2 regions of the Geodermatophilus sp. SYSU D01105 genome follow, and region 2 is predicted to be linked to the other one. Evidence: riboswitches for the same ligand, from Rfam matches in the RefSeq annotation. Region 2 holds a riboswitch; the other holds the start of a gene.
What was found. Region 2 has a riboswitch for cyclic di-AMP ahead of ACI79I_RS12250 (transglycosylase family protein). Riboswitches for the same ligand answer to the same signal wherever they lie in the genome.

Region 1 (15,099 bases), on a different contig from region 2:
CGCGGCGCCCTCCCCCATGACGAAGCCGTCCCGGCGGGCGTCGAAGGGCCGGGCGGCGTGCTCGGGGTCGGCGTTGTTGCCGGTCGTCGCCCGGATCGTGTCGAAGCAGGCCATCGAGATCGGGGAGATCGGGGCGTCGCTGGCACCGGCGAGGACGACGTCGGCGTCGCCGTCCTCGATGAGCTGGCTGCCGTAGCCGACGGCGTCGATGCCCGAGGTGCAACCCGTCGAGACCACCGTGGCCGGCCCGTGGGCGCCGAAGCGCACCGCCAGCTCGGTCGCGCCGCAGCTCGGGACCAGGGCGTGGGAGAGGAAGTGCGAGGCGTAGCGGGGGTCGACCAGCCAGTGCGTGCCGGCGTCGCTGACCGCCACGTACTCCTGCTCCAGCCGCATGGTCGCGCCCACGGCGCTGCCCAGCGTGATCCCGACCCGCTCGGGGTCCGGGGCGTCGTCGGCGCCGCCGGTGCCGAAGGTCAACCCGCTGTCGGCGACCGCCTCGTCCGCGGCCACGAGGGCCATCTGCACGAACCGGTCGTTGCGGTGCACCTCGTGGGCGGTCAGCCCGAGCTGCCGCCCGTCGAAGTCGACCTCCGCGGCCACCTGCGACCGGAACCGGCTGGGGTCGAAGAAGGTGATCCGCCGGGTCGCCGTCCGCCCCGCGGTGATCATGTCCCAGAAGCCCTCCCGGCCCATCGACCCGGGAGCGACCACGCCGATCCCGGTGACGACGACCCGGCGCCGCTGGTTCACTGCTCGGCTCCGCAGTCGTTCCGCGCCTCGGTCGCTGGCGCTCCCTGCGATGCTCGCTCCCGCGTCGTCATCGCGGCGCTCACCGGAGGCCGGCCGAGCCGGGCGACGGCTCGGTGTCGACGTGGCCGAGCTCCGGTCGCGGCGCCAGCGGGCCGCAGAGGAAGACGAAGAACGCGGTCGCCGACGAGTCGTTGACGATGCGGTGCCGCACGCCGATCGGGATGTGGACGGCGGACTCGGCGGTCAGCCGCCGCTCCTCCCCGTCGAGGGTGACCAGGACGTCCCCGCTCTGGCAGTAGAGGAACTCCTCCGAGTAGGGGTGCCAGTGCTCGGTCACGACCTCCCCGGGCTCGAGGGTCAGGGTGCCCATGAACCCGGCGGTGGAGCCGACGCTCGCCGGCGAGAGCAGGACGCGGATGTCGCCGCCCCGCCGGCGGTTGGGGGCCGTGTCCGACCGGTGCACCGTCGGGCCGCAGCGCACGGCCGTCGGCGCGTGCTGGATGGTGGTCATGTCTCTCCTCCGGTCGGGGCCAGGCCCGCGAGCGCGGGCTCGGGCTGGTCGGTCGGGAACGGCGTCCCCGGTGCCGAGGCGAGGCGCACCGGGAGGTCGGGGTGGACCTGGCGGACCAGCGGGCCCAGCAGGGGGGTGGCGCCGACCTCGACGACCGCGGTGGCGCCGGCCTCGACCAGCGCGGAGGACGTCGCCTCCCACAGCACCGGCGAGGTCAGGTGGGCCCGCAGGCAGGCAGCGAGGCGCTCGGGGTCCCGGGTCGGCCGGCCGTCGGCGTTGGGGACCACGGGGATCCCGGGCTCCGACCAGTCCAGGTCGGCCAGGGCCGGGGCGAGGTGCGCGGCCACCGGCGCCATCAGCGGGCCGTGACACGGCGCGCGGCCGGGCAGCCGCACCAGGTCGAGGCCGGCCGCGTGCACGACCGTGCCCGCCGCGGCCAGGTCCTCGCAGCTGCCGGAGAGCACCACCTGGGCGGGGGCGTCGCAGGAGGCGACGGCCAGCGTGCCCCCGACCCGCTCGACCGCGGTCCGGGCCACCTCGCCCGCGCCCCTCCCGACCAGCGCGGCCATGCCGGCGCAGGAGGGGCGCGGTGCCAGTGCCAGCAGCTCCGCGCGCCAGTGCACGAGCTCCACCACCTGTGCGAGCCCGAGCGCACCGGCGGCCACGAGGGCGGCGTACTCACCGACCCCGTGCCCGGCGACGGCCACGGGGGCCAGGCCCGCCGCGGTCAGGCTCCGGCAGCCGGCGATCCCCGTGACGACGACCTCGAGGTGCGTCGCGACCGGGTCGGGCGCGTTGGCCGGCTCGCGCCACCACTCGGCGACGTCGCGGCCCACCACGTCGCTGACCTCGGCGACTACGTCCCGGGCCGGCGCGTCGGCGAGCCAGGCGTCGACCATGCCCGGCCGGGCGCCGCCCTCGCCCGGGAGGACGACGGCGACCCCCCGGGACGTGCCGATCATGCCGTCGGCTCCGGCGTCCCGGCGTCCCGGGCGGCGGCTGCCTCCACCTTGTCCCGGATCACCGCCATCTGGGTCTTGGTGTTGGTGTCGATCCGCCGGGTCATGCCCTCGGTGTCGATCGGGGCCTCCGGGCGCATCCGGAAGTCCTGCACCCAGCGCATCCGGGTGCCGCTGCCCTCCGGGGCGTAGGTCCAGCGGATGTCCATGAACTCGAACGGCCCCGGCTCGACCCGCCGGGCGCGCACCTCGTGGGCCGCCGGGTCCAGCGTGCGCTCGGACACCCAGCTCCACACCCGTCCGGACTCGTCCGGGTGCATCTTGAGCCGGAAGCGGACGTAGGTCTCGCTCTGCTCGAGGATCTCCACCGAGGCGTACTCGGTGAACAGGTCGGGCCAGGTCTGCACGTCGTTGGTGGCGCGCCAGACGTGGTCGATGTCCGCGTCGATGTAGATCGAGTTGTCCGTGTGCCCGGCGGTGCGGGTCTGCGGCTCCAGGATGCTCACGGGGGTCACTCCTCGGGATGTCGGCAGGTGGTGGGGCGGACGGCCTCGCTGCAGGGCGGCCCTTCTTCAGGCCATGCCGGCGGGCCGCTGCACGGCGCCGTTGACCGTCTCGACGATCTCGCCGAGCGTGTAGCGGCCGGGGCTGTCGTCGGGCATCTCGGTGCCGTAGCGGTCCTGCAGCTCGGTCTGCATCGACAGGAAGGCCAGCGAGTCCAGGCCGAGGTCCTCGAAGTGCGCGTCCGGGTCGGTCGTGTGCGCGCTGGCGGGCAGGCCTGCCTTCTCCGTGAGCAGGGCCATGAGGTCGTCGAGGGTGAAGGTCGTGCCGGACATGGCGTCGGTCCTCTCAGTGGGTGGACGGGGCCGGCCGGGCGTCGCCGGCCGGGGTCTGGACGAGCTGCAGGGACGGGCGGGAGGGGGACGGGATGCCGAGGGCGGGGTCCTCGGCGAGGGACGCCGCGCGGGCGACCAGCTCGGGCAGCCGCCGGTCGACGAACTGGACGTCGTGGCGGTCGGCGCACACGTCGGGGTCGCGCAGCAGTGCCCGGTGGAGGGCGATCGTCGTGCGCACGCCGGGTCCCTCGACCCGCGTCTCGGCCAGCGCCCGGTCCATCCGGCGGATGGCCTGCTCCCGGTCGGGTGCCCAGACGACGAGCTTGCCCAGCAGCGAGTCGTAGTCCGGGCTGATCACGTCGCCCTGCCGGTAGCCGGTGTCGAACCGGGTCCACGGCCCGTCCGGGACCCGCAGCACGTCGAGCCGGCCGGGCGCGGGGGCGAAGCCCCGGGTGGGGTCCTCCGCGTTGATCCGGCACTCGATCGCGGTGCCGCGCGGGACGACGTCCTCCTGCCGGAGCTGCAGCCGACGGCCGGAGGCGACGAGGATCTGCTCGCGGACGAGGTCCACCCCGGTGAGCAGCTCGGTGACCGGGTGCTCGACCTGGATCCGGGCGTTCATCTCCATGAAGTAGGCGGCCCCGGAGCCGTCGACCAGGAACTCCATCGTGCCCGCGCCGGTGTAGCCGACCGACAGGGCGCCGTGGACCGCCAGCCGGCCGATCTCGGCCCGCTGCGCGGGGCTCAGGTGCCCGGCCGGGCCCTCCTCCAGCAGCTTCTGGTGCCGCCGCTGCAGCGAGCAGTCCCGCTCGCCGAGGTGCACCCCGTTGCCGTGCGCGTCGCAGAGGACCTGCACCTCGACGTGCCGGGCGCGGGGGAGGTAGCGCTCGACGTAGACCGTCGGGTCGCCGAACACCGCGCGGGCGGTCGCCCGGGTGGCGGTGAACGCCGCCGCGAAGTCGGCCGGGTCGTGCACGACGGTCATGCCGCGCCCGCCGCCACCCGCCGCGGCCTTGATGATCACCGGGTAGCCGATCCCCGCGGCGATCTCCCGGCCCTCGTCCACGGTGCGGACCGGCTCCACGACGCCGGGCAGCAGCGGCAGGCCGGCGTCGGCCATGAGCCGGCGCGCCGTCGCCTTGTTGCCCATCTGCTGCATGACCTCGGGCGGGGGGCCGACGAAGGTCAGTCCCTCGGCGGCGCAGATCTCGGCGAAGTCCGGGTCCTCGGAGAGGAACCCGTAGCCGGGGTGGACGGCGTCCGCGCCGGTGCGCAGCGCCGCCTCGACGATGTTGGGGACGTACAGGTAACTGCGCCGGGGGGCCGGCGGCCCGATGTGCACGGCCTCGTCGGCGAGGTCCACGACGGCGGAGTGCCGGTCGGCGGTCGAGTACACGGCCACGACCTCGATGCCCAGCTCGCGGCACGCCCGGGCGACCCGGACGGCGATCTCGCCCCGGTTGGCGATGAGCAGGCGGCTGATCACGACGCGCTCCCGGAGCGCGCGGCCGGCCCGGTCACCGGGTCCGTCCCGCGGGCCGCAGGACCATGAGGACCTGGTCGTACTCGACCGACTCGGCGTCGCTGACGAGGACCTCGGCCACCACCCCCGGCTCGTCGACGACGATCGGGTTCATCAGCTTCATCGCCTCGACGATCCCGACGGTCTGCCCAGGCTCGACCTCGTCACCGACCCTGACGAAGGGGTCGGCGTCCGGGGACGGTGCCGCGTAGAAGGTGCCGACGAGGGGTGCGCGGACGGCGGTGCTCCCCTCCGGGACCCCCGCCGCGCCGGGAGGCGCGGCCGGGGCCGGCGGCCCGGCGACGACCGCGGGTGCGCCGTCGGCGGGGACGGCGGGAGCCGTGCCCCGGGCGGTCTCGGAGGCCCACTCGACCTCGATGACGCGGTCGCCGCTGCGCACGGTCAGCCGGCGCAGCTCCCCGGGGAGTGCCGCGGCCAGGGCCACGACCTCCTCGCGCAGGTCCCGGGTCCCGTCGTCGGGCACCGGCACGGGGCCGGACGGCCTCGGGGTGCGCTCGCTGGTGGTCATGGTCGGTCCTCCGCCGGGAGGACGGGTTGCAGCGCGCGGCCGTCGTCCCCGCCGATGCGCGAGAGCCGCCGGGACCGGGCGTCCAGGAGGGCGGCGGGGTCCAGCCGGGACACGTCGGCGAGCTCGCGGAGCAGGGCCTGCCGGAGGAGCTGGGCCGCCGCCACCGGGTCGGTGTGGGCGCCGCCCGGGGGCTCCGGGACGACGGAGGTGGCGATGCCGGACCTCAGCAGGTGCGCCGCGCCCAGCCGCATGGCGCGGGCGGCGGTGGGTGCGGCGACCGCGGTCCGCCAGAGGATGGCGGCGCAGCCCTCGGGGCTGATCACCGACAGGTAGGCGTTCTCCAGGACGAGCAGCCGGTCGGAGGTGCACAGCGCGAGGGCGCCGCCGCTGCCGCCCTCCCCGGTGACCACGGCGACGACCGGGACCCGCAGTCGGCTGCTGCGCATGATCGTCTCGGCGATCGCGTGGGACTGGCCGCGCTCCTCGGCCTCGGGCCCCGGGTGGGCGCCGGGCGTGTCGACGAGCGTGACGACCGGGAGGCCGAAGGTCTCGGCGTGGTCGAGCAGCCGCAGCGCCTTGCGGTACCCCTCCGGGTGCGGCATCCCGAAGTTGCGGGCCACGCGCTCCCGGACCGTGTGGCCCTTCTCCTGGCCGATGACGACGACCGTCCGGCCCCCGATCGAGGCGACCCCGCCCACCACGGCGGGGTCGTCGGCGAAGGCGCGGTCGCCGTGCAGCTCGACGAAGTCGTCGAACGCCGTGTGCAGGTAGTCCAGGGTCGTGGGCCGCTCGACCACCCGTGCCCGCTGGACGACGTCCCACGGGTCGGCGTCGCCCGCGAACCCGGCGTCCCCGGCGTCGTCGGGCACCGGGGCGTCGGTGGCCGCTGCGTCCGGGACCGCCTGCTCTCCGGGACGGGTGTGCAGGGCCAGGAGGCGGGTCAGCAGCGGTCGCAGCTCCGCGCGGCCCTCGACCCGGTCGACCAGGCCGTGGCTGAGGAGGAACTCGGCCGTCTGGAAGTCGCTGGGCAGCTCGGCGCGGATGGTCTCCTGGACCACGCGGGGGCCGGCGAACCCCACGTGGGCGCCCCGCTCCCCGACGAGGACCGAGGCCAGGGTGGCGAAGGAGGCCGAGACGCCGCCGTAGGTGGGGTCGGTGAGGACGCACACCGAGAGCAGCCCGGCCTCCCGGTGCCGGCCGAGGGCCTGGCTGACGCGGGCCATCTGGAACAGCGAGAACACGCCCTCCTGCATGCGGGCCCCGCCGCTGGCACAGACGGTCACCAGGGGCAGGCCCCGCTCGAGGGCGAGTCCGGCCGCCCGGCTCACCCGGCGCCCGACCTCCACCCCCATGCTCCCGCCGAGGAAGGCGAAGTCCATGACGGCGACCACGACCTCGGCGCCACCGATCCGCGCCTCCCCGACGACGACCGCCTCGGACTCGCCGGACCGGCGCTCGGCCTCCACCAGCCGGTCGGGGTAGCCCCGCAGGTCGGTGAACTCCAGGGGGTCCGGCGTGGCGCGCGGGAAGCCGGTGGCGGTGAAGCTCCCCGGGTCGACGAGCAGGTCGATGCGGGCCCGTGCGCCCAGCCGGAGGTGGTGGTCGCACTCAGGGCAGACGTGCAGGTTGCGGTCGAGCCGCTTCCGGTAGAGCAGCCACCCGCAGTCGGGGCAGCAGATCCACCCCGCCTGGCCGGGGAACGGCGCGGCAGGAGCCGGAGTGGGTGCCGAGCGTGTCATGACTGCCTCTCAGCCGCGGGGGTCCGGGCTCACTCGGGCGACGACGTCCAGTGGTAGAAGCGGCGGGCCATCGCGTCCTGCGGTGAGCGCCAGTTCGGGTCGTAGGCCTCGATGTAGGGCTTGAGGTCCTCGCTGACCGCGCGGAAGTCCGGCAGCGACTGGGCGATCCGCATCGCCTCCGGCGCCGGCCGGTCGAAGTCGATGAGGTGCACGTAGAGGCCGTGGAACTGGTACAGCGACCGGCGCCGCACGCCGATCTCGTGCGGCATGGCGGTCGCGTCGTAGCGACCGAAGACGGCGGCGACGTCGTCCGCGTCGGTCGGCGCCATCTTCGCGATGATCATCGTCTGGTGCACAGGGACCTCCAGCGTCGCCACGGCCCCGGAGAGGGGACGGGAGGGATGCGGCGACGCTAGGGGCGAAGGGCCCTGCGCCGACATCGGCCGGACGTCGAGTTCTGGACCACACCCGCAGGGGGACGGCGGACCCCTCCGACTCCCCGCCCGGGGGATGGGGGGAGTCGTCCTCCTGGTCCGGTGCTGCCCTCTTGGGGGAGGCTGCATCTCCCATCAGGGAGGGGGCAAGCCCCCCCTTCGGGATGACGCGACCGCCCTACCTGGGTCTGAACACGCCGACGGGTGCGGGCTGTCCGTGCCGGGGCAGTGGCGGCTCGCCGGGCGGACGCCCTACGTTCCGGTACTCACCTGGCGGCGTCGCCCTCGGGCGCCGGACCGGAGCGGAGCTGACGCGTATGGGCGGTGGCGTCCTCGGGCCAGCGGCGAGCAGCCGCGGCGGGCCGCTCTCGGTGCTGATCTGCGACGACCACGAGGTGCTGCGCCACGGCCTGCGCGCCGTGTTCCGCCAGGCTCCCGACGTCACCGTCGTGGCCGAGGCCGCCGACGCCGACGAGGCGTTGTCGATGGCCGCCACCGTGCGGCCGGACGTGACCCTCGTCGGCCTCGGGGCGCAGGGAGCGGTCGTCCAGGAGCTCGTGCGGGCGCTGACCGGCATGGGGATCGCCGTCGTCCTGCTCGGTGAGACCGGAGCCGGCAGCGACCTCGTCGAGGCGCTCCAGGCGGGGACGCGCGGGTACGTGCACACCACCGTGAGCCCGGAGCGTCTGGTCGAGGGAGTGCGGGCGGTGGCCCGCGGGGAGACCGTCCTCGACGCCTCCGTCACCGGCGAGCTCCTGCACTGTCTCGACGGCGTCCGCCAGGCGGCCGACGGCGCCGGCCGGTCGGCCTCGGGCCAGCTGACCGCGCGGCAGTGGGTCGTCGCGGAGCTGGTCTCCGAGGGGCTGACCAACGCGGAGATCGCCGCCCGGCTGCGGGTGAGCCGCGCCACGGTGAAGGGGCACATCACGGTGGCGCTGCGCCGCCTGGGCCTGCGGGACCGCACCCAGCTGGCCATCCACGTCCACCGGGCCGGCCGGCCCGACGACCGGGGGGAGGCGCGGCGCTCGGGCGGGTGACCCGTTCTGCCGGCGCATCTCCCGGGGGGTGTCGTGACGCTGACCCTGTGAGAACGCTGGGCATCCGGTGGACACTGTCTGAGCGGAACCTGTGAGCACTGCATCCATGGAGTCACTCCAGTCGGAAGACAGACCGGACACGTCTCGCCGGTGGGCCCGTCTCGGGCCGGACACAGGGGGAAGGCATGACGCAGGCCGAGGTCGGTGCCAGGCCCGGACCGACGACCACCCGTCCACGCTCCCCGGGGCAGCCGACCGGCGGCACGCCGGCGGCGGAGGCGGAGGAGCCGCCGGGACCCCGGCCGGCGGCGCCGGCCCGGCCGTGTGCCGTCCGGACGCCGATGGCCCTGGTGCGGGTCCTGCTGTGCGAGGACCAGGAGGTCTTCCGCCTGGGCCTGCGGGTCGTCCTCGAGGCGCAGCCGGACATGGCCGTCGTCGCGGAGACCAGTCACCTGCCCGAGGCGCTCGCGGTCGCCGAGGGTGTGGCGACGCAGGTCGTCGTCGTCCGGCAGGGCCTGGTGGCCGGCGCCACCCTGCCCGTGCTGCGCACCCTCTGCCAGCGGGACACGGCGGTGCTCGTGCTCGCCGAGCCGGACGCGGACGTCGACGGTCGGCTGGTGGAGATCCTGCAGGCCGGGGTCCGCGGCTACCTGCCCCGTCGCGCGGCCGCGCAACGGCTCGTCGACGGCGTCCGGGCACTCGCCCGGCACGAGGCGGCACTCGACCCCACCGCCACCCGGCACCTGGTGCGGTACCTGAGTGACCCCGAGGCCCTGCTCGGCTCCGAGGAGCATCCCCTCGACCGGCTCACCGAGCGGCAGCGCGACGTCGCCGAGCTGGTGGCGCAGGGGCTGAGCAACGAGGAGATCGCCTGCCGGCTGTTCGTGAGCCTGTCGACCGTGAAGAGCCACCTCACGGCCTCGATGCGCCGCCTCGACGTCCGGACCCGCACGCAGCTGGCGATCCTCGTCAACCGGGACCGCTCGCCGGCGGCCTGAGGGCGGACCCCCTCGGGCCGAGACCGTCCTCCGGGGGGCACCAGGGGCGGGGAGGCGCCGCCGTCAGCCGATGCGGGCGTCGGCCGGGGGACGGGCACGACGGCCGACGCCGGGGACGAACCGGCCGGTGCGTGCGGCACAGGCGGCGTAGGCGTTCCCGTGCAGGAGGCTCAGGTGGGGCTCCTCGACGACGCGGACCTGCACCTCCACGGCGGCGATCAGCGCGACCAGCGCCGCGACGCTGATCCAGGTGGGCACCACCAGGACCATGCCGACCTGGGCGAGCGCCATGGCGGTGGAGACCGGGTTGCGGACGCAGGCGAACACCCCGGTCGTGACCAGGTCGGTCCGCTCGCCGGGATCGACGCCGATCCGCCAGGACGCGCCCATGCCCGCCTGGCCGGCCAGGGTGGCGGCGGACCCGCGAGCGCGAGGAGCAGCCCGACCGCGGCCAGGACGGGGTGGGGATCGGCGGGCACGGTGCCGGTCACGGCCAGCAGCGGCCCGGCCAGGCCGAGCACCACCGCGGCGACGAACAGCACTCCGCCCCACCAGGCGGCCTCGGCCGGGGTGCCGGAGATGCCCCGGAAGCCGGTGCTGCCGGTGCGGCGGTGCTGCACCCACGACCGGACGCCGAACAGCACGACCAGGGCGACGACGTACAGGGCCAGGGCGACCGCGCTCATCGGTCCTGCTGGCGGCGCGTGATCTGGAGGGTCTGCGGTGAGGTGGCGGGCGCGCAGCAGGCGTCCGTGCAGCCGTCAGCACAGCCGCACCCGTCGCCGGCGCCGTCGGGGGCCTCGCCCGGACGGTCGGGCGCGCAGCAGCCCTCGCCCCTCCACGCCTCGACCCCTTCGCGGGCCGCCACGGCGGCGATGACCAGCCCGGCGATCGGGTCGGCCCACCCCCAGCCGAGTGTCGCGTTGAGGACGAGCCCGGCGAGCAGGACGGCCGAGAGGTAGGTGCACAGCAGCGTCTGCGTGGAGTCGGCGACGACCGCGTGGGAGCCGAGCGCGCGGCCGGTGCGGCGCTGCGCCCAGGACAGGAACGGCATGACGACCAGCGAGGCGATCGCCAGGCCGATGCCGACCGGTGAGGCCTCGGGATCCCCGCCGGAGGACAGTGCGCGCACCGACTCGACGGTCACGTACGCGGCCAGGGCGAAGAACGAGAACGCCATCAGCCGCAGCGCCTGCCGCTCGCGTGACTCGGGCAGTCGATGGCGGAACTGCCACAGGATGACGAGCCCGCTGGAGACCTCGACGACCGAGTCCAGACCGAAGCCGACGAGCGCGACCGATCCGGCGGCGAGGCCCGCGACCACCGCGATGACCGCCTCGATGACGTTGTAGGTGACCGATGCCCCGGCCAGCAGCTGTGCCCGGCGGCCCAGCCGGCTCCGCTCCATCGGGGTCAGCGCCGGGTGCGCGGAGGTGGCGGTCACCGGCCGGCCGCCTCGCCGTAGACGGGGCACAGCGCCACGGCGTCGCCGGTGGCGGCGAGCAGCTGTTCGGCCGCCGACAGCACGTCGAGCAGGGGCGCGGTGTGGGCCAGCGACCACATCGACGCCCGGCCCTTCGGCCGGGAGGTCACCAGCCCGCAGTCACGCAGACAGGCCAGGTGCGCCGACACGGTCGACTGCGCCAGCCCGAGGTGCGCGGTGAGGTCGACGACCCTGTGCTCGCCGAGCGCCAGGTGACGCAGGATCGCCAGCCGGGCCGGGTCGCCGAGGCTGCGGAACACGCACGCGGCGGCGGAGAGCGCGGTGGTCTCGTCGACCGACGGCTCTGGAGCGCTCGCACTCGATGTCATCGGCATTCGGCGATGACAGCGGGGATGGGCGGCCGTGTGGGACGCGGTGTGCCCGCTCCTCGAGGCGACGGGAGGCCACCCGGGTCGGGGTGGCCCCCCGTCGCGGATCAGGTCAGCCGGTCAGCCGGTGACACGGGTGACGTCGAAGGGAGCTCGTCCTCAGTACCAGCCGGTGGACCGTGAGTGGTCCCATGCCCCGCAGGGGCTGCCGTACCGCTCCCCGATGTAGATCAGGCCGGCCTTGATCTGGCGGTACGGGTCCGACGTCTTGCGGATGCCGGTGCTGGCCCAGGTCGAGTCGAGGAACTGGGGGATGCCGTACGCGCTGCTCGTCGGGTTCTGGGCATGCGGGTTCCAGCCGCTCTCCCGCTCCCACAGCCGGTCCAGGCAGCCGAACTGGGTCCGGTTGCCACCGACCTGGCCCAGGGCGTGGTCCTTGTAGGCCTGCTTCTCGCTCGCCCCGACCGCGGCCGGGCTGCCCTGGACCTCCGCCTGGGCCAGCGACCCGCCGACGGGGGCGAGAGCCAGCGAGAGGCCCAGGGCGCCGACGACGGCGAGCCGGTGCAGGGCGCGGGGTGAGTGGGTGTGCTCGTTGTGCATGGTGGTCCTCGTGCTGTGCGGGTGCCCGGCACCGTCGGCGCCGGGACGTGCGGGACCGGCCGCGCCGGTCGGCGTGTCGTCAGCTGGGCGCGCGGCACCGGCCGGACACGGGTGCCCGGCTGGGCGCCGTCGGCCGACAGTGCGTGCCGGGCGGCTGGTACCTGGGACGTGGACAGGCGGGAGCGCGACGGTCCCGGACCCTGTGGGCGCGCGGGGGCGAGAGCCCCGGGCGCGGTGGTTCTCCTTGTCTCCCCGGGCCGCCTACCGGGTCAGCTGACGGGTTCGGGCTGGGAGTGCCCTACCCGCTCCCGGATGGTTCCCGGGAGCGGGACTCACCCCGGGTGGTGCGGGTGGGTCCCCGGCTCGCACCCACCTGGTGAGTGCGACTCGGCGGCGTCCGGCGCGGGCTCCCGGGGCTCGGGAGGCGACGATCGGCCGGACGCAGTCACCGTAAGAACGCGATGTGCACCGCGCCACTCGACGGCCGACGAATCGGTGTGACGCCGTAGTGGTGCCGACGGGACGCGCGTCACTGTGAGCGTCGTGACGGTCGCGTCCCGGAATGGCGGCCCCACGGTCGAGCGTCGAACTCCCCGTGGACCTGTTCTCCCCCGTGACCCTGGGCGACATCGAGCTCGCCAACCGCGTCGTGATGGCCCCGCTGACCCGCATGCGCTCCGGTGCCTCCGGCGTCCCCGGTGACCTCGTCGTCGAGCACTACCGCCAGCGCGCCGGCGTCGGCCTGATCATCACCGAGGGCACCTACCCCAACCACGAGTCGCAGGCGTTCGTCGGCCAGCCCGGCATCGTCACCGACGAGCAGGTCGAGGGCTGGCGCCGCGTCGCCGAGGCGGTGCACGCCCGCGGCGGCACGATCGTCATGCAGGTGATGCACGGCGGCCGGGTCACCCACCCCGACGTCAACGGCGGCCGCCGCGTCGTCGCCCCCAGCGCCATCGCCATCAACGGCGAGGGGCACACCGAGAAGGGCAAGCAGCCCTACCCGGTGCCGCACGCACTGACCGTGGCCGAGGCCCGCGACGTCGTGTCGGACTTCGTCTCCGCCGCCCGCCGCGCCGTCGAGGCCGGGCTGGACGGCGTGGAGATCCACGGCGCCAACGGCTACCTGCTGCACGAGTTCCTCTCCCCGGCGTCCAACCAGCGCACCGACGAGTACGGCGGGTCGCCGGCGAACCGGGCGCGCTTCGTCGGCCAGGTGGTGACGGCGGTGGCCGCGGCGATCGGCGCCGGCAAGGTCGGCCTGCGGATCTCGCCCGAGCACGACATCCAGGACGCCCTCGAGACCGACCGGGACGACGTCCTCGCCACCTACGGCACGCTCGTCGACCAGTTGGCCCCGCTGGGCCTGGCGTGCCTGTCGGTGTTGCACCGCGAGCCCGCCGGGGACCTGGTGCAGGAGTTGCGCCGGCGCTTCGGCGGCCCGCTGATCGCCAACAGCGGCTTCGGCACGGTCACCACCCGCGACGAGGCCGTGGCACTGATCGAGGCCGCGCACGCCGACGCCGTCGCCGTGGGCCGCGCCGTTCTCGCCAACCCCGACCTGGTCGAGCGGTGGGCCGGCGAGCACCCGGAGAACGAGCCCCGGGCGCACCTGTTCTACGCGGCCGGCCCCGAGGGCTACACCGACTACCCGACGCTGACCGACCGCCGGGCGAGCTGACGCCCCGGTTCGTGCACCCAGTGCGCCCCGGTGCCGTCCGGGATCGCGCTGGGTGCACACGGCGCTCGCCTGCCGGGTACGGGAGTTCCGTGGACCTCGACGACGTGCTGGCGGGAGCCGACCACGTCACCCGCCAGGCGCGGTGGGTCGACGCCCCGCCGGCCGTGGTCTGGGAGGAGCTGCACCGCGTGCGGCTGTCCCGGCTGCCGGTGACGGTCGCGCTCGGCGCCGCGCGGTTCCTCCCGGTCGTCCTCGCCGGCCGCGGGGTCGGACACCTCCGCGACCGGCCGTTCCTCGAGGCGCTCCCGGTGCCGCTGCTGTCCTCGGTCCCGCCGGTCTCCGTGGTGTTCGGCGGCGTGCTGCAGGCGTGGCGGCTGGGCGGCGGGGAGCGACCTCCGCCGCTCGACGCCGACGGCCTGCGGGCCTGGTCGGAGCCCGGCTGGGTCAAGGCGGCCCTGGACTTCCGGCTGACGCCGTCCTGCGGGGGCACGGAGCTCAGCTCGGAGACCCGCGTGGTGGCGACCGACCCGGCCACGCAGCGGCGCTTCGCCCGTTACTGGCGGGTGGTCCGGCCGGGCAGCTCCGCGATCCGCTGGGAGCTGCTGGCCGCGGTCGCGCTGCGCGCGGAGGCCCGCGCCGCCTGACCCGGTGCGGGTCAGCCCCTGCGGCGGCCCAGGAGCCAGCCGACGACGACGCCGAGCAGGGTCAGCCCGGCACCGCCGAGCGCGCCGGTCACCAGCGTCCGGACGTCGGAGGGCGCGGCCGGCGCGGCGGCGGCCCGGCCGGCGAAGACCGTGGGGGCAGCGGCAGCCGGGGCGGCCTCGCCGGCAGCGGCGGGAACGGCCTCAGCGGCCGGAGCCTCGACCGCAGGAGCGGCCACCCCGGTCAGCTCGTCGTCGATCGCCGTGAAGAACTGCCCGGCCATCCGCTTGGCGACGCCGGTGATCATCCGCTGGCCCACGCCCGCGACCGGGCCGCCGATGACCGCGTCGGCCGAGTAGGTCAGCGTCGTCGCGCCACCGTCCGACGGCTCCAGGTTGATCGTCACCTGCGCCCGCGCGTTGCCCGGCGCACCGGCACCGGACGCGTGCATCACGTAGGACTTCGGCCGGTTCTGGTCGGTCAGCCGCACCTCGCCGGCGTAGGTGCCCTTGATCGCCCCGACCCCGACCGAGACCCTCATCTCGTACTCGTCGTCCCCGACCTTCCGGAGCGACTCGCACCCGGGGATCGTGCGGGCCAGGACCGCCGGGTCGGTGATCACCGACCACACCTTCTCCGGGTCGGCGTGCAGCACCGCAGAGCCGTCGAGGTTCACGCACTCACTCCTGTCCTGCGGGCGGACGCCGCCGTCCGCTCCGAATCGGGGGACCGCATCAGGTCGTACAGCTGGGTGGGGGAGAGCGGCATCGCCGCGATCCGCCGTCCCGTCGCGTCCTCGACGGCCGAGGCGATCGCCGCCGTCCCGGGGATGACCCCGGCCTCGCCGGCGCCCTTGATGCCCAGCGGGTTCAGCGGCGACGGGGTCTCCTGGTGGTCGATCACCACGTCGGGGACCTCCGACGCGTACGGCATGAGGAAGTCCATGAACGACGCGTTCTGCAGCTGCCCGTCGGCGTCGTAGGCCATCCGCTCGTACAGCGCGCCGCCGATGCCCTGGGCGACGCCGCCGTGCACCTGGCCCTCGACGA
Region 2 (15,099 bases):
TCACCCGTCCGCGCTGGTCGGACGCTTCGCTCGGCTGGGCTGCACGCGCATCGGCTCGCCCGGCATCTTCGGGTAGTCCGGGGGATAGGGCAGGTCGCCGAGGCCCTCGTCCCGCGCCTGCCGCTCGGCGAGCTCCAGCAGCGGCTCGATGCCGAAGGCGTGGTCGGAGAGGCCGGCGTGCTTGTCGCCGACCTCCTTGAACCGGGCCGGCATCGTCAGGACGTCGAAGTCGAAGGGCGTGACGTCGGGCAGCTCGTCCCAGTCCAGCGGCGCGGAGACCGGCGCGTGCGGCTTGGGCCGGATGGAGTAGGCGCTGGCGATGGTGCGGTCCCGGGCCATCTGGTTGTAGTCGATGAAGATCTTCTCCCCGCGCTCCTCCTTCCACCACGACATCGTCACGCGGTCGGGGAGGCGCCGTTCCAGCTCGCGGCCGAAGGCGATGACCGCCCGGCGCACCTCGGGGAAGGTCCAGCGCGGCTGGATGGGCACGTAGACGTGCACCCCGCGCCCACCGGAGGTCTTCGGCCACCCCTGCATGCCGAACTCGGCCAGCAGCTCGCGCACGTGCGGTGCCACCCACACCGCGTCGGCGAAGTCGGTGCCCGGCTGGGGGTCGAGGTCGATGCGGATCTGGTCGGGGGACTCGACGTCCCCCTTCGACACCGGCCACGGGTGGAAGGTCAGCGTGCCGAGGTTGGCGCACCAGGCGACGACGGCCACCGAGTCCGGCGCGACCTCGTCGGCGGTGCGGCCGCTGGGGAAGGTGATGTGCGCCGTCGGCACCCAGTCGGGGGCGTTCTTCGGCACCCGCTTCTGGTAGAAGGCGTCGCCGGTGTTGTCCACGCGCGTCGAGATCCGCGCGCCTTCGAACACACCACCGGGCCAGCGCTCGAGCGTGGTCGGCCGGTCCCGCAGCGCGTGGAGGATGCCGCCGCCGACGGAGATGAAGTACTCGACGACGTCGATCTTCCGGATGCCGCGCTCGGCGAAGTACGGCTTCTCCGGGTTGGAGACCCGCACCTCGTGCCCGTCCACCTGCAGGACGACGGCGTCCTTCGACGACGCCATCAGCGCACCGGCCTGTCGCTCGTGGTCACCCGGCGCACCCTAGGGCGCTCAGGCCGGGCACGTCAGCCCGTCCTGCGGCACGGTCAGCCCAATGAGGTAGCCGTTGACCGCCGCGTTCACGCAGTCGGTCTTCGGGTAGGCGGTGTGCCCCTGGCCCTGCCAGGTCAGCAGGACGCCGGAGGTGAGGTCCTCGGCCATGTCCTGGGCGCCGGGCAGAGGGGTGACCGGGTCACCGGAGTTGCCGATGACGAGGATCGGCGCGCTGCCCTCCGCATCGCGCTGCGGCACGGGGGTCCGCTCGGCGTCCCAGACCGAGCAGGTGTACAGGCCGGCGGCGGCGCCCGCGCCGAACAGCGGGTAGCGCTGGCCCCAGTCGGCGGCGAGGGTGCGGATCTCCTCCTCCGACACCTGCTGGTCGGGGTCGGCGTCGGCGCAGTTGATCGCCAGGTTGGCGTCGATGAGGTTGGAGTAGGTGCCGTCCTGCAGCCGGCCGTAGTAGGAGTCGGCCAGCGAGAACAGCTGCTGGGAGTCACCCTGTCGCGCCGCGGCGAGACCCTGCGCCAGCTGCGGCCAGGCGCTGGTCGTGTACAGCGCGGCCTGGATCGCAGTCATCACCACGCCCGGGGTGGCCTGTCGCGTCTCGCCCTCGCGCGCGCTGGGGATGGGGGTCTGGGCGGCCTGGGCCAGCAGGTCGTTGACGAACGTCCGCGGGTCGCCGCCGAGCGGGCAGCCGGCGACCAGCGTGACGCAGTTGCCGCCGAAGGCGTCGAACCCCGCCTCGAAGCCGGCCGCGCTCGCCTCGGCGTCCGCCCTCGGGTCGGTGTCGGGGTCGACGGCGGCGTCGAGCACCAGCGCGCGCACGCGGTCGGGGAAGAGCTCGGCGTAGGTGGAGCCGAGGGTGGTGCCGTAGGAGTAGCCGAGGTAGGTGAGCTGCTCGTCGCCGAGGGACTGCCGGAGCAGGTCCATGTCCCGCGCCGTGTTGACCGTGGAGAAGCTGCCGAGCGCGTCGCCGTACTCCTCCTCGCAGCCGTCGGCGGCCTCGTCGGCCAGCGCGAACACCGTGTCGAGCTGCTGCTCGTTGGTCGGGCGGGGTTCGGCGGCCACGATCCGGTCCTTCAGCTCGTCGGGGACGCACTCCACCGGCGTGGACAGCCCGACCCCGCGCGGGTCGAAGCCGATCAGGTCGAAGCGACGCAGCACGTCCTCGGGCAGGGTCAGTGCGCGGCCGATCGCCGCGTCGGCACCGGAGGCGCCCGGTCCACCGGGGTTCATCACCAGCGAGCCGATCCGCTCGGTCTGGCCGGCGAGCCGTGCCCGCACCAGGAAGATCGGCATGGTCGCGCCCTGCGGCTCGTCGTAGCTGATCGGCACCTCGGTGCGACCGCACTCGAAGGCGATGTCCCGCTCGCTGCCCGGGCTGCCGGCGATCAGCCCCGAGATCTGCTCGTCGCAGTCGGTCCAGGAGATCTCGCGCGCCTCGGGCTCGGCCGGGGTCGTGGGGGACGGCGTGGGGTCCGCGGCCGTCGAGTCGGAGAACGAGGTGCAGCCGGAGACGGCCAGCAGCACTCCGGAGACGGCGGCGACGAGGCCGCGGGACAGGCGCATGATCACGAGCCTATGAGGCTCCCGGCGAGCCCGCAGGGACGGCCGTCAGCCCACCACGTGTCCTGGACGACACCCGGGCGCTGCGATGCTCCCCGGCTGTCAGCCGGCGGTGCCTCCTGGCCGGCTTCCGCGCCCGGGTCCGCTCCTCGCTCGCTGGCGCTCGCTGCGATGCCCCCCGGGCTGTCAGCCGGCGGTGCCTCCTGGCCGGCTTCCGCGCCCGGGTCCGCTCCTCGCTCGCTGGCGCTCGCTGCGATGCTCCCCGGGCTGTCAGCCGGCGGTGCCTCCTGGCCGGCTTCCGCGCCCGGGTCCGCTCCTCGCTCGCTGGCGCTCGCTGCGATGCTCCCCGGGCTGTCAGCCGGCGGTGCCTCCTGGCCGGCTCCCGCGCCCGGGTCCGCTCCTCGCTCGCTGGCGCTCGCTGCGATGCTCCCCGGGCTGTCAGCCGGCGAGGACCTCGGCGAGGTCGTAGCGCACCGGGACCTCCAGCTGCTCGTAGGTGCAGCTGCGCGGCTCCCGGTCGGGGCGCCAGCGCAGGAACTGCCCGGTGTGCCGCAACCGCCGGCCCTCCAGCTGGTCGTACTTGATCTCGACGACGAGCTCCGGCCGCAGCGGCACCCAGGAGAGGTCCTTGCCGGCGTTCCAGCGGCTGACCGCGCCCGGCATGCGGTCCCCGTTGCCGTTCCCGGTGTCCGCGTTGGCCCAGTCCGCCCAGGGGTGCCCCTCCAGGGCCTCGGTGCGGTAGGGCGCCAGCTCCTCGACCAGCTCGGCCCGCCGGGCCATCGGGAAGGAGGCAGCGACCCCGATCGACTGCAGGGTGCCGGCGTCGTCGTAGAGGCCCAGCAGCAGCGACCCCACGATCGGCCCGCTCTTGTGCCACCGGAAACCGGCGACCACGCAGTCGGCGGTGCGCACGTGCTTGACCTTGGTCATCAGCCGCTGGTCGGGTCCGTAGAGCACGTCGGCGGGCTTGGCGACGACGCCGTCCAGCCCGGCACCCTCGAACTCCTCGAACCACCGCTGCGCGGTCGCCTGGTCCTGGGTGATGGCGGTGACGTGCACCGAGTCCGTGCCCGCGCCGATCACCTCCCGCAGCCGCGCCTGCCGCTCCGCGAACGGGGTCTCCATCAGCGACTCGTCACCGACGGCGAGCAGGTCGAAGGCGACGAAGGACGCCGGGGTCTGCTCGGCCAGCAACCGGACGCGCGACTCGGCCGGGTGGATCCGCTGCAGCAGCGCCTCGAAGTGCAGCCGGTCACCCTGCGGCACGATGATCTCGCCGTCGACGACGCAGCGCTCGGGCAGCGCGGCCTTGACCGCCTCGACGACCTCGGGGAAGTAGCGGGTCAGCGGGCGCTCGTTGCGGCTGCCCAGCTCCACCTCGTCGCCGTCCCGGAAGACGATGCAGCGGAAGCCGTCCCACTTCGGCTCGTAGTACATGCCTTCTGCGGTGGGCACCTTGGTCACGGCCTTGGCCAGCATCGGCTTGACCGGGGGCAGCACGGGCAGGTCCATGCTGGTCAGTCAAGCAGTCACCGGGGATTCGGGGCATGCATCGGCAGAGTGACGGTCGACCGTGTCCTCGCCGACGCGTGCGGCGCTAGCGTGCGGGCGTGGACCTGCTGGAGCGGGACGGTCCCATCCGGTCGCTCACCGCGGCCTGCGACCGGGCCGCCCGCGGCCGCGGCGGCGTGGTGCTGGTGACCGGCGAGCCGGGCATCGGCAAGACCGCGCTGGCCACCGCCTTCGCCGACCGTCTCCTCGGCGGTCGGGTGCTGCTCGGCCGGTGTGACGACCTGGCCACGCCCCGTCCGCTGGGGCCCCTGAGGGACCTGGCCGGCGCCGTCGGCGGGCCGCTGTCGCGGTCGCTGGCCGAGGGGGCGCCGCCGTCCGAGGTGCACGACCGGCTCCTGGGCGAGCTGGCCGCCCCACCGCACCCGACGGTGCTGGTGCTCGAGGACGTGCACTGGGCCGACGACGCCACCGTCGACGTCATCACCACCGTGGGACGCCGGATCGCCGGGCTCCCCGCGGTCCTCGTGCTCACCTACCGGGACGGCGACCTGCCCGCCGGCCACGCCCTGCACCGTGCGGTCGCCGGCCTGCCCACGCCGGCCGTGACCCGGCTGCCGCTGGCGCCGCTGTCGCCCGAGGCGGTGGCCGTCCTCGTCGGGGAGGGCGCCGAGCGGGTGCACGCGGTCACCGGCGGCAACCCGTTCTACGTCACCGAGCTCCTCGACGCGCCGCGCGGAGAGCTGCCGCCGTCGGTGGCCGCGGCCGTCGCCGGCCGGGTCGCGTCGCTGGACCCTGCCGCCCGCCACCTCGTCGAGCTGGTGTCGGTCGTGCCCTCACGCATGGACGCGGGGCTGCTCGACACCGTCCTGCCCGGCTGGCCGGCCGCGGCCGAGCAGCCCGAGCAGCGCGGCCTGCTCCAGGTCGGTCCCGGGCACGTGGCCTTCCGCCACGAGCTGACGCGGCAGGCGGTGCTCGGCGCGCTGTCGGGAGCCGCCCGGCGCCGGCGGCACGCCGAGGTGCTGGCGGGCCTGCTCCGGCGCGGCGCCGACCCGGCCGACCTGGTGCACCACGCCGAGGCCGCCGGGGACGGGGAGGTCCTGGCCGCGTGGGCTCTCCCGGCCGCCCGGCACGCCGCAGCGCAGGAGTCCAGTCGGGAGGCCTACGCGCACTACCGGCGGGCGGGGCGGTTCGCCGGCCGGCTGCCCGATCCGGAGCGGGCCCGGGTCTGGGAGGAGGCCTCCTCCGCGGCGTACCGGGTCGGCCGGATCCCGGAGGCGCTGACCGCGGTCGACGACGCAGCAGCCGCCTTCGGAGCGGCCGGTGACCGCGCCGGGGTGGGCCGCTGCGCCCGGCTGCGGTCCCGGCTGCACTGGTACGCCGGCGAGGGCGACGCCGCGCGGCGGGAAGCACGCAGGGCCGTCGAGGTCCTGGAGCCGCTCGGCGAGTCACCGGAGCTGGCCGCCGCGTGCAGCAGCCTGTCCCAGCTCGCGATGCTGGCCGACGACCACGCGGAGTGCCGGAGCTGGGGACGGCGGGCCGCCGAGATGGCGCAGCGGGTGGGAGACCCGGCGACGTACGCGCACGCCAGGGTCAACATCGGGGTCACCGAGGCCTACGAGGACCCGGACGCGACGGCCACCCTCGAGGAGGCGCACCGTGCGGCCGACGCCTGCGGAGAGCGGCACGAGGCCGTGCGGGCCCTGGTCAACGCCGCCTGGGCGCAGCTGTTGTGGGTGCGGCCCGACGAGGCCCGCCGGCTGGCCGAGCGCGCGCGGGAGTACGCGACCGCCCACGAGGTCGACCAGCTCGGCGCCTACCTCGACGTCACCATCGCCTGGCTGCGGGCACGCGCGGGGGAGTGGGAGGCGGCTGCCCGGGTGGCCGGCGCGGCGGTCGGAGCGGAGGCCACGGTCACCCGGCTGCTGGCCGCCACGGTGCTCGCCGAGGTCGCCGTCCGTCGCGGGGACGCCGACGCCGCCGCGCGCCTGGCCGACGTCGCGGCCCGGGCCGACCGCACGGGGGAGCTGCAGCGGATCGAACCCGTGCTCGAGCTGGAGGTCGAGCACGCCCTGCTGACCGGCGGCCCGCTGCCCGTGGGGCGCATCGCCCGGGCGGTGACCCTCGCCTGGGAGACCGGCTGCACGCGGTGGGGTGGGGGCCGGCTGGCCGCGTGGGCGGCGGTGGCCGGGTACCCCGTCGACGTCGACGGCCCGGCGGCGGCACCGCACGCGGCGGTGCTGGCCGGGGACTGGGCCGCGGCCGCGGACGCGTTCGGCGCCATCGGCTGGCCCTACGACCGCGCCCTGGCGTCGTCCTTCCTCGACGACCCGACGGCGCTCGCCGAGGCGCTGGAGACCGCCCGCGCGCTGGGCGCAGCTCCGCTGGCGGCGCACGTGGGACGGCGGATGCGGGCCCTCGGCCACCCGGTGCCGCACGGCCGCCGCACCTCGACCCGCACCAACCCCGCCGGGCTGACCGCGCGGCAGGTCGAGGTGCTGCGACTGCTCGCCGAGGGGCTGACCAACACCGAGATCGCCGACCGACTGGTGGTGTCACCGCGCACGGCCGAGCACCACGTCGAGGCGGTCCTCGCCAAGCTCGCCGTCCCCACCCGGCGCGACGCCGCCCGGCAGGCGGCCGCGCTGGGGTTGCTCAGTAGCTGAAGGTCGTGGCCCCCTCGTCGCCGATCCACTCCCACAGCGGCACCGTCCCGGCGAGCTCGGCGCCCTTGATCAACCCGGCAGCGTCGAGCTGCTTGGCGTTGAAGCAGATGGGGCAGACGAACATCCGGCCGCCCGCCGCGGTGTAGCGCTCGAACAGGCTGGTCAGCGAGGGGCAACCCTCGCACGCGGTCCCGGTCGCCACCCCGTCGAGGGCCAGCCGCACCGCCTCCTTGGCGAGGAACATGGCGGTCGGCCGGCCGGACTCCGCCGCACCGACGGCCATGAGCATCGCGACGGTGACCTTCTCGGGGTCCTCGAGGCCGGTCGTCAGGCTCACCACTGCCTTGCCCATGTCGTCCTCCTGAGTCGAGGGCGGACCGCGCGGGTCCGATACGGGCGACGCTAGGGCGGAGGCCGGCCTCGTTCATGGGTCGCAGGTCCCCATCTGTGCGGTCCGGCTCCCCACGGGAGCGGTGCGCCGACAGAGCGGTGCGCAGGGCGTCGGAGGTACCGGACCGGAGACATGCAGGGGCTGCTCGGCTACGGGGACGCGGTGCGGCTGGTGGGCTGAGCCGAGGACGCGGTCTCGGGCGGCGCACCCGCGGAGGGACCGTTAGCGTGCGCGGGCATGGAGGTCTCGGAGTACCGGCCCGACATGACCTACCGCGCCCGCTCGGTGACCCTGGCCGGCGACGGGGACGCGCCGCTGCAGGAGGTGGTGGTGCGCTTCGCCGACGGGCTGCTGCTCGTCGAGGCGGAGGGGGCGGTGCGCGCGGTGCCGCTGCACCGGGTCGTCGAGGTGACCGGCCTCGAGCCCGCCGAGAAGGTCGACGCCGACCAGGTGACCGTCCCCGTCCGCGTCCGGTAGTCAGCCGACGGGCCACCGATCGGCTCCGGTCCTCGCTCGCTGCCCTCGCTGCGATGCTCCCGGGGCCGTCAGCCGACGGCGTACCGGGTGAACAGGACGCCGTCCTCCTCGAGCACCTGCCGGAGCTCCAGCCGGACGGCGTCGGGGAGCGGCGCCGTGAGCAGGTGCGGCTCCCCGGCGCCCACGAGGGCGGGCACCACGCTCAGGTCCAGCTCGTCCACCACCCCGGCGGCCAGCGCCGAGGCCAGCAGCGCCGGACCCCCCTCGCACAGCACCTGCTCGAGTCCGCGCGTGGCGAGCGCGTCCAGCGCCGAGGGCAGGTCCACGTCGTCTTCCCCGCAGACCAGGACGGTCACCCCCGCGTCGGCGAGCGCGGCACGGCGCCCGGGGTCGGCGGCCGCGCAGGTGACCAGCAGCGTCGAGGGCACGGCCAGCCGGTCGCCGGGGGTCAGGGACGCCCGCCGCGACACGACGGCGACCGGCGCCGACGCCGGCCGGCCCAGCGCGGTCCGCAGCGCCCCCACGGTCGGGTCGGCCGCCACGGGCCGGTAACCCTCGGTCGCCGCCGTCCCGTGCCCGACGAGCACCACGTCGGCCAGCGCCCGCAGCAGCCGGAAGACCCGCTTGTCGCCGGGCGACCCCAGGCCCCCGCTGCGGCCGCCGACGGTGATCGCGCCGTCCAGCGAGGCCACGAAGTCCACCCGCAGCGACCGCCCCGGCGGCAGCCGGTAGGCCTCGACCAGGGCGTCGTCGTCGAGGTCGGCCGCCGGCCCGGGCAGCAGGCGGCGCACGTCAGGAGGTGGTGACCACGGCCGCGCTCTCGGCCGGCATCGTCACCGTCGTCCGGTCGATCCGCGGTTCCTCGCCGGTGGCGAACAGGACCCCGGAGGCCGGCCGGTCCAGGTCGACCTCCCGCGGCTCGCCGGCCAGGTTGGCCACCACGCGCAGCGCGCCCCGGTGGACGACCAGCCAGCGGTCCTCGTCGTCCCAGCTGACCGCGACCCGGGACAGGTCGGGGTCGACCAGGTCCGGCTGCGCGCGGCGCAGCGCCAGGAGCGCGCGGTGCACCGCCAGCAGACGGGCGTGCGGCTCCTCCTCGACCTCGTTCCAGTCCAGCTTCGAGCGGGTGAAGGTCTCGGGGTCCTGCGGGTCGGGCACGACGGCGGCGTCCCACCCGTGCTCGGCGAACTCGCCGATCCGCCCCTCGGCGGTGGCCTTGCCCAGCTCCGGCTCCGGGTGGCTGGTGAAGAACTGCCACGGGGTGCTCGCGCCCCACTCCTCGCCCATGAACAGCATGGGGGTGAACGGGCTGGTCAGCACGATCGTCGCCCCGACGGCGAGCAGGCCGGGGGAGAGGGAGGCCGAGATGCGGTCGCCGACGGCGCGGTTGCCGATCTGGTCGTGGTCCTGCAGGTAGCCGAGGAACTTCCAGCCCGGCAGCTCGTCGACGTCGACCGGCCGGCCGTGGTGCCGGCGGCGGAAGCTGGACCACGCGCCGTCGTGGAAGTAGGCGCCGGTCAGCGTCTTGGCCAGCCCGGACAGGCCCGCAGCAGCGAAGTCGGCGTAGTAGCCCTGGCCCTCGCCGGTGAGGGTCGAGTGCAGCGCGTGGTGGAAGTCGTCGCTCCACTGCGCGGTCAGCCCCATGCCGCCGGCCACCCGCGGGGTGACCAGGCGCGGGTCGTTGAGGTCACTCTCGGCGATGAGGGTCAGCGGGCGCCCCTCGGCCACCGACAGCCGGTCGACCTCCTGCGCCATCTCCTCCAGCACGTGGGTGGCCCGCTCGTCGACCAGCGCGTGGACGGCGTCGAGCCGGAGGGCGTCGACGTGCATGTCCCGCAGCCACATGAGCGCGTTGTCGATGATGTACCGGCGCACCTCGTCGGAGTCCGGCCCGGACAGGTTGATCGAGTTGCCCCAGGTGTTGGCACCCTCGGCGAAGATCGGCATGAACTGCGGCAGGTAGTTCCCGGACGGGCCGAGGTGATTGTAGACGACGTCCTGGACGACGGCCAGCCCGCGCTGGTGGCAGGCGTCGACGAACCGCTGGTAGGCGGCCGGGCCGCCGTAGTCCTCCTGCACCGCGTACCAGAGGACGCCGTCGTAGCCCCAGTTGTGGGTGCCGTTGAAGCCGTTGACCGGCAGCAGCTCGACGAAGTCGACACCGAGCTCGACCAGGTGGTCCAGCCGTTCGATCGCCGCGTCGAGCGTGCCCTCCGGGGTGAACGTGCCGACGTGCAGCTCGTAGACCACACCGCCGGCCAGCGGGCGCCCCGTCCACGCCGCGTCGCCCCACGCGTACGCCGACGGGTCGAACCGGCGGGAGGGCCCGTGCACCCCCTCGGGCTGCCGGCGCGAGCGCGGGTCGGGGTGGACCTTCTCGTCGTCGTCGAGGAGGAAGCCGTAGTCGGCCTCCGGCCCGGCCTCGACCTCGGCGCGCCACCAGCCGCCGTCGTCCCGGTGCATCTCGTGCACGGAGCCGTCGACCTGGAGCCGGACCCGCTTCGGCAGCGGTGCCCAGACGGAGAACTCGACGGGTGCGGACATGCGCAGTGCCTCCACGCGGGACGAGACGGGGACTGGCCGGAGGGCCGGGATCGGGACGGATCATGCCCGCACACCCGGCGGCCAACCGTGGGTTCCGGGCACGGTCCGCGGAGGAGGGAGCGCAGGGCCGACCGGGCTGGGTCGCCCGTCCACGGCGGGAGCGGGACACCTCCGGACCAGCTGCCGGCCCCGCGCGCGGCGGGGCCCGGCCGGGAGCGCACCGGCCGGGCCCCGCGGTCCGGTCAGACCCGGAGCGTCTGACCCACGCGGATCACGTTCGGGTCGCTGACCTGGTCCCGGTTCAGCTCCCACAGCCCGCGCCAGCCGCCCTCGGTGCCGTGGCGGGCGGCGATGGAGCCGAGGGTGTCCCCGGCCTGGACGACGTGGCTGCCGGTCGCCGCCCGGTCCGCCCGCGAGGCCTGCTCCGGTTCGGCGGCCGGCGCCGGCGACTGGACCGCGGCGGTCAGGTGCCTGCCGCAGGTCGGCCACGCGCCGATGCCCTGGCCGTCGAGCGTGCGCTCGGCGACCACGATCTGCTGCTCCTTGCTGGCCAGGTGGGCGTTGGACGCGAACTCGCGGCCGCCGTAGGCGGCCCAGGTGCTGGCGCTGAACTGCAGGCCGCCGTAGTAGCCGTTGCCGGTGTTGATCTGCCAGTTCCCGCCCGACTCGCACTGGGCGACGCCGTCCCAGTTGTGCTCCGCGGCCTGAGCCGTGCCGGGGAGCGCGAGGGCGGAGAGCGCCGCCGCGCCGGTGAGGACGACGGCGCCGCGGCGCAGGCCGCGTGCGGGCGTGCGGGATCGGTCGTGCTGGGGCATGGGGGTCCTCCGATCGGCCGCCGGCGGGGTTAGCTGTCGGGTTCGGACGATCGGTGCCCGGCCGCGGATCGCGGCTTCACCCCCAGACGCGCTGCGCACACCTCGCGCGGGGCGTCGTAGGTGGGTCCCCCACCCCCGTCCACGGTCGTGCAGAGGTCCGCTCGCCGCCGGACGGGGTTGGGCGGGACGGCGCCGGGCCCGGCGGGGAGCCGGACGCCGCGAACGCTAGGTGGGCGTGCCGCACCCGGCCTGTCGGCAGGGGGGCGGGGCACGGCCCTCCTGCGACAGGCCGGGCGGGAGCGGCGCACCGCCCCCGCCCCGCTGCGCTTCGTGACGGACGTGGCCCCTGCGGGGTCCCGCCGCGAGCCCGGTGGCGTGGTGGTCCTGCGTCAGTCCCGCACGAGCAGGGCGACCGGCAACCGCTCCAGCGCTGCCCCGACGGGGAGCCCGGCGGCGTCCGAGACGTACCGCCCACCGGTGAGCAGGTCCCGCCACGCCCCGTTGGGCAGTTGCAGCGCGGTGTCGCCCCAGCCACCGGCGCCGGCCAGCCCGACCGGGAGGCGGGTCGCGACGGTCACCGCGCCGCCGCGGTCGAAGGCGACGACGTGGTCGGCCGCCGTGCCCGTGGCCGTCACCGGCTCGTACCCGGTGAACCACTCCGGGTGCTCGCGGCGGGCGCGCAGGGTCCGGGAGACCACGAGCAGCTTCGCCGCGCCCTCGGCGTCCACGGGCGGCACCCAACCCCCGTCGAGCCGGGCCAGCAGCCGCCGGCGCAGCGCGTAGTCCACCGGACGGCGGTTGTCCGGGTCGACCAGGGAGAAGTCCCACAGCTCGGTGCCCTGGTAGACGTCCGGGACACCGGGCATGGTCAGCTGCAGCAGCTTCTGCGACAGCGAGTTCGACCAGCCCGCCGGCGCGATCCGGGCGACGACGTCCTCGATCGCGCCGTGCGTCGCCTCGTCGTCGTAGGCCGCGTCGACCAGCGCGTGCAGCCGGGCCTCGAACTCCTCGTCCTGGTCGGTCCACGTCGTCGACGTGCCCGCCTCGCGAGCCGCCTTCTCCGCGTAGGCGTGCGCCCGCTCCCGGGACAGCGGCCAGGCGCCGACGAGGTTCTGCCACACCAAGGAGGCCAGCGGCCGGTCGGGCAGCGGGTGCCGGGCGAGCAGCTGGCGCACCAGCTGCGCCCAGTCGTCCGGCTGCTCGGCCAGCACCGCGAGCCGCGCCCGCACGTCCTCGCTGCGCTTGGTGTCGTGCGTCGACAGCGTCGTCATCGACTCCGGCTTGCGCGCCAGCCGGCGCTGCTGCGCCTCGTGGAACTCCGCCACCGTGCTGCCGAAGCGGGCCGGGTCGCCGCCGACCTCGTTGAGCGCGACGAACCGGGCCCACCGGTAGTAGGCGCTGTCCTCGACGCCCTTGGCCATGACCGGTCCGCTGGTCTGCTCGAAGCGGGTCGCCGCCTCGGTGCCGGCCTGGGACAGCACCGAGTGCAGCGCGTCGACGGCGCCGGCCAGGTCGGGACGGCGCTCCCGCACCGCGGCCACGGTCGCGTCGAGGTGCTCCCGGCCGTCGGGCAGGTAGGTGCGGTAGACCGGGAAGCTCGCCAGGAGCTCGGCCAGGGCCTCGGTCTGCTGCTCGCGGGAGATGCCGGGCAGCTCGCCGATGACCCGGACCAGGCGGGCCACCTCCGAGCCGAGCATCCCGTCGGTCACCTCGCGCTTGCAGGCGCGCACCAGCTCGGCGTAGTCGACCGGCCCGCCGGACAGCTCGGTGTCCAGCGCGGTGATCGCCGCCTCCCCGGCCGGGTCGACCAGCACGTCGTCGACCTCGGCCAGCGCGTCGTAGCCGGTGGTCCCCGCCGTCGCCCAGCTCTCCGGCAGGTCCTCCCCGGGCTCGAGGATCTTCTCCACCACGGTCCAGCGGCCGCCGGAGGCCTCGGCCAGCCGGTCGAGGTAGCCCTTGGGGTCGGCCAGCCCGTCGGGGTGGTCGATCCGCAGGCCGTCCACGGCGCCGGCCTCGACCAGCTCCAGGACCAGCCGGTGGGTCGCCGCGAAGACCTCCGGGTCCTCCGCCCGCAGCCCGGCCAGGGTGTTGATCGCGAAGAACCGCCGGTAGTTCAGGTCGGAGTCGGCCCGCCGCCAGTCGACCAGCTCGTAGTGCTGCCGGGCGTGCACCTCCTGCGGGGTGCCCTCCCCGGTCCCCGGCGCGATCGGGAACCGGTTGTCGTAGTACCGCAGCTCCCCGTCGACGACCTCGAGCTTCTCCACGTCCTCCGCCGAGCCGAGGACGGGGATGCGGACCTTGCCGCCGCCGAAGTCCCAGTCGATGTCGAAGGCCGCCGCGTGGGCGCTGTCCCGGCCGTGCTGGAGCACGTCCCACCACCACGGGGCCTCCGACGGGTCGGCGACGCCCATGTGGTTCGGCACCAGGTCCAGCACCAGGCCCAGGCCGCGCTCGTGCAGCGCGGCGACCAGCCGGTCGAACCCCTCGCGCCCGCCGCGCGACTCGTCGATGTGGGCGTGGTCGACGGTGTCGTAGCCGTGGGTGCTGCCCGCGGCCGAGCGCAGCAGGGGTGAGGAGTAGGCGTGGCTCACCCCGAGGTCGGCCAGGTAGCCGGCGAGCTCCGCGGCCCGGTCCAGGGGGGAGTCGGCGGTGACCTGCAGGCGGTAGGTCGCCGTCGGCACCTCGCGCCGGCGCTGCTCGCTGAGCGGCTCGCTCACAGCGCCGGACCCGTGAGGACGACGATCGAGCGCCCCTGCACCGTCACCGTCTCACCCGGCTTGCGCTCCACCGGCTCGACCTCGCCCATCTCCGCGGTGTCGAGCACCGTCGTCCAGCCCTGGGCGTAGTCCTCGCTGGGCAGGGTGAAGTCGATCGGCTCGTGGGAGGCGTTGAACGCCAGGTAGAAGTGGTCGTCCTTGACGTACTCCCCGCGCTCGTCCATCTCCCGGATGCCGAGGCCGTTGAGGTAGACCGCCAGCGACTTGGCGTAGCCGACGTCCCAGTCCTCGTCGGCCATCTGCTCGCCGTCGGGGGTCAGCCAGTCGATGTCGGCCACCGGCTCGCCCTGACCGCGGCGCACCGGGCGGCCGTGGAAGAACCGCCGCCGGCGGAACGTCGGGTGGTCGCAGCGCAGCTTGGTCACCGCCTTGGTGAACTCCAGCAGGCCCTCGTCGACGTCCTCCCAGTCGATCCAGGTCAGCTCGGAGTCCTGGCAGTAGCCGTTGTTGTTGCCGCCCTGGCTGCGGCCCAGCTCGTCCCCGTGCAGCAGCATCGGCACGCCCTGGCTCAGCATCAGCGTGGCGATGAAGTTGCGCCGTTGCTGCGCACGCAGCTGCAGGATCGCGGGGTCGTCGGTGGGGCCCTCGACACCGCAGTTCCAGCTGCGGTTGTGGCTCTCGCCGTCGTTGTTGTCCTCGCCGTTGGCCTCGTTGTGCTTCTCGTTGTAGGAGACGAGGTCGTTGAGCGTGAAGCCGTCGTGCGCGGTGACGAAGTTGATGCTCGCCACCGGGCGCCGCCCGGAGTGCTGGTACAGGTCCGCCGAGCCGGTGATCCGGCTGGCGAACTCGCCGACGGTGGCGTCCTCGCCGCGCCAGAAGTCCCGCACGGTGTCGCGGTACTTCCCGTTCCACTCGGTCCACAGCGCCGGGAAGTTGCCGACCTGGTAGCCGCCCTCGCCGACGTCCCACGGCTCGGCGATCAGCTTCACCTGGCTGACCACCGGGTCCTGGTGGACCAGGTCGAAGAAGGTCGCCAGCCGGTCGACGGCGTGCAGCTCCCGGGCGAGGGCCGAGGCGAGGTCGAACCGGAAGCCGTCGACGTGCATCTCGGTGACCCAGTAGCGCAGCGAGTCCATGATCAGCTGCAGCGACTGCGGCGTGCGGACGTTGAGGGTGTTCCCTGTGCCCGTGTAGTCCATGTAGTACTGCTCGTCGCCCTCGACGAGCTTGTAGTACGTGCGGTTGTCGATGCCGCGGAACGACAGCGTCGGGCCCAGGTGGTTGCCCTCGGCGGTGTGGTTGTAGACGAC

Region 1: another riboswitch for cyclic di-AMP. It lies ahead of ACI79I_RS21625 (aggregation-promoting factor C-terminal-like domain-containing protein); the one in region 2 lies ahead of ACI79I_RS12250 (transglycosylase family protein).

Annotation. Positions count from the first base shown of each region.
Region 1 covers NZ_JBJGYR010000029.1:8,335-23,433, forward strand. The annotation lists gene ACI79I_RS21555 (beta-ketoacyl-[acyl-carrier-protein] synthase family protein) at 1-750, opposite strand, end outside; gene ACI79I_RS21560 (cupin domain-containing protein) at 830-1,261, opposite strand; gene ACI79I_RS21565 (ACP S-malonyltransferase) at 1,258-2,223, opposite strand; gene ACI79I_RS21570 (SRPBCC family protein) at 2,220-2,726, opposite strand; gene ACI79I_RS21575 (acyl carrier protein) at 2,793-3,056, opposite strand; gene ACI79I_RS21580 (acetyl-CoA carboxylase biotin carboxylase subunit) at 3,070-4,542, opposite strand; gene accB (acetyl-CoA carboxylase biotin carboxyl carrier protein) at 4,574-5,107, opposite strand; gene ACI79I_RS21590 (acetyl-CoA carboxylase carboxyltransferase subunit alpha) at 5,104-6,846, opposite strand; gene ACI79I_RS21595 (TcmI family type II polyketide cyclase) at 6,876-7,223, opposite strand; gene ACI79I_RS21600 (LuxR C-terminal-related transcriptional regulator) at 7,598-8,317, shown strand; gene ACI79I_RS21605 (LuxR C-terminal-related transcriptional regulator) at 8,659-9,315, shown strand; gene ACI79I_RS21610 (methyltransferase family protein) at 9,379-9,705, opposite strand; gene ACI79I_RS21615 (cation diffusion facilitator family transporter) at 9,998-10,759, opposite strand; gene ACI79I_RS21620 (ArsR/SmtB family transcription factor) at 10,756-11,133, opposite strand; gene ACI79I_RS21625 (aggregation-promoting factor C-terminal-like domain-containing protein) at 11,287-11,727, opposite strand; cyclic di-AMP (ydaO/yuaA leader) riboswitch at 11,971-12,130, opposite strand; gene ACI79I_RS21630 (alkene reductase) at 12,323-13,408, shown strand; gene ACI79I_RS21635 (hypothetical protein) at 13,498-14,052, shown strand; gene ACI79I_RS21640 (SRPBCC family protein) at 14,064-14,726, opposite strand; gene cutA (aerobic carbon-monoxide dehydrogenase large subunit) at 14,723-15,099, opposite strand, start outside.
Region 2 covers NZ_JBJGYR010000011.1:54,319-69,417, reverse strand. The annotation lists gene ACI79I_RS12290 (DNA polymerase domain-containing protein) at 1-1,068, opposite strand; gene ACI79I_RS12285 (alpha/beta hydrolase) at 1,117-2,673, opposite strand; gene ACI79I_RS12280 (ATP-dependent DNA ligase) at 3,109-4,182, opposite strand; gene ACI79I_RS12275 (ATP-binding protein) at 4,281-6,845, shown strand; gene ACI79I_RS12270 (peroxiredoxin) at 6,835-7,197, opposite strand; gene ACI79I_RS12265 (hypothetical protein) at 7,474-7,713, shown strand; gene ACI79I_RS12260 (dihydrofolate reductase family protein) at 7,782-8,504, opposite strand; gene treZ (malto-oligosyltrehalose trehalohydrolase) at 8,506-10,257, opposite strand; gene ACI79I_RS12250 (transglycosylase family protein) at 10,500-11,072, opposite strand; cyclic di-AMP (ydaO/yuaA leader) riboswitch at 11,096-11,205, opposite strand; gene treY (malto-oligosyltrehalose synthase) at 11,462-13,789, opposite strand; gene glgX (glycogen debranching protein GlgX) at 13,786-15,099, opposite strand, start outside.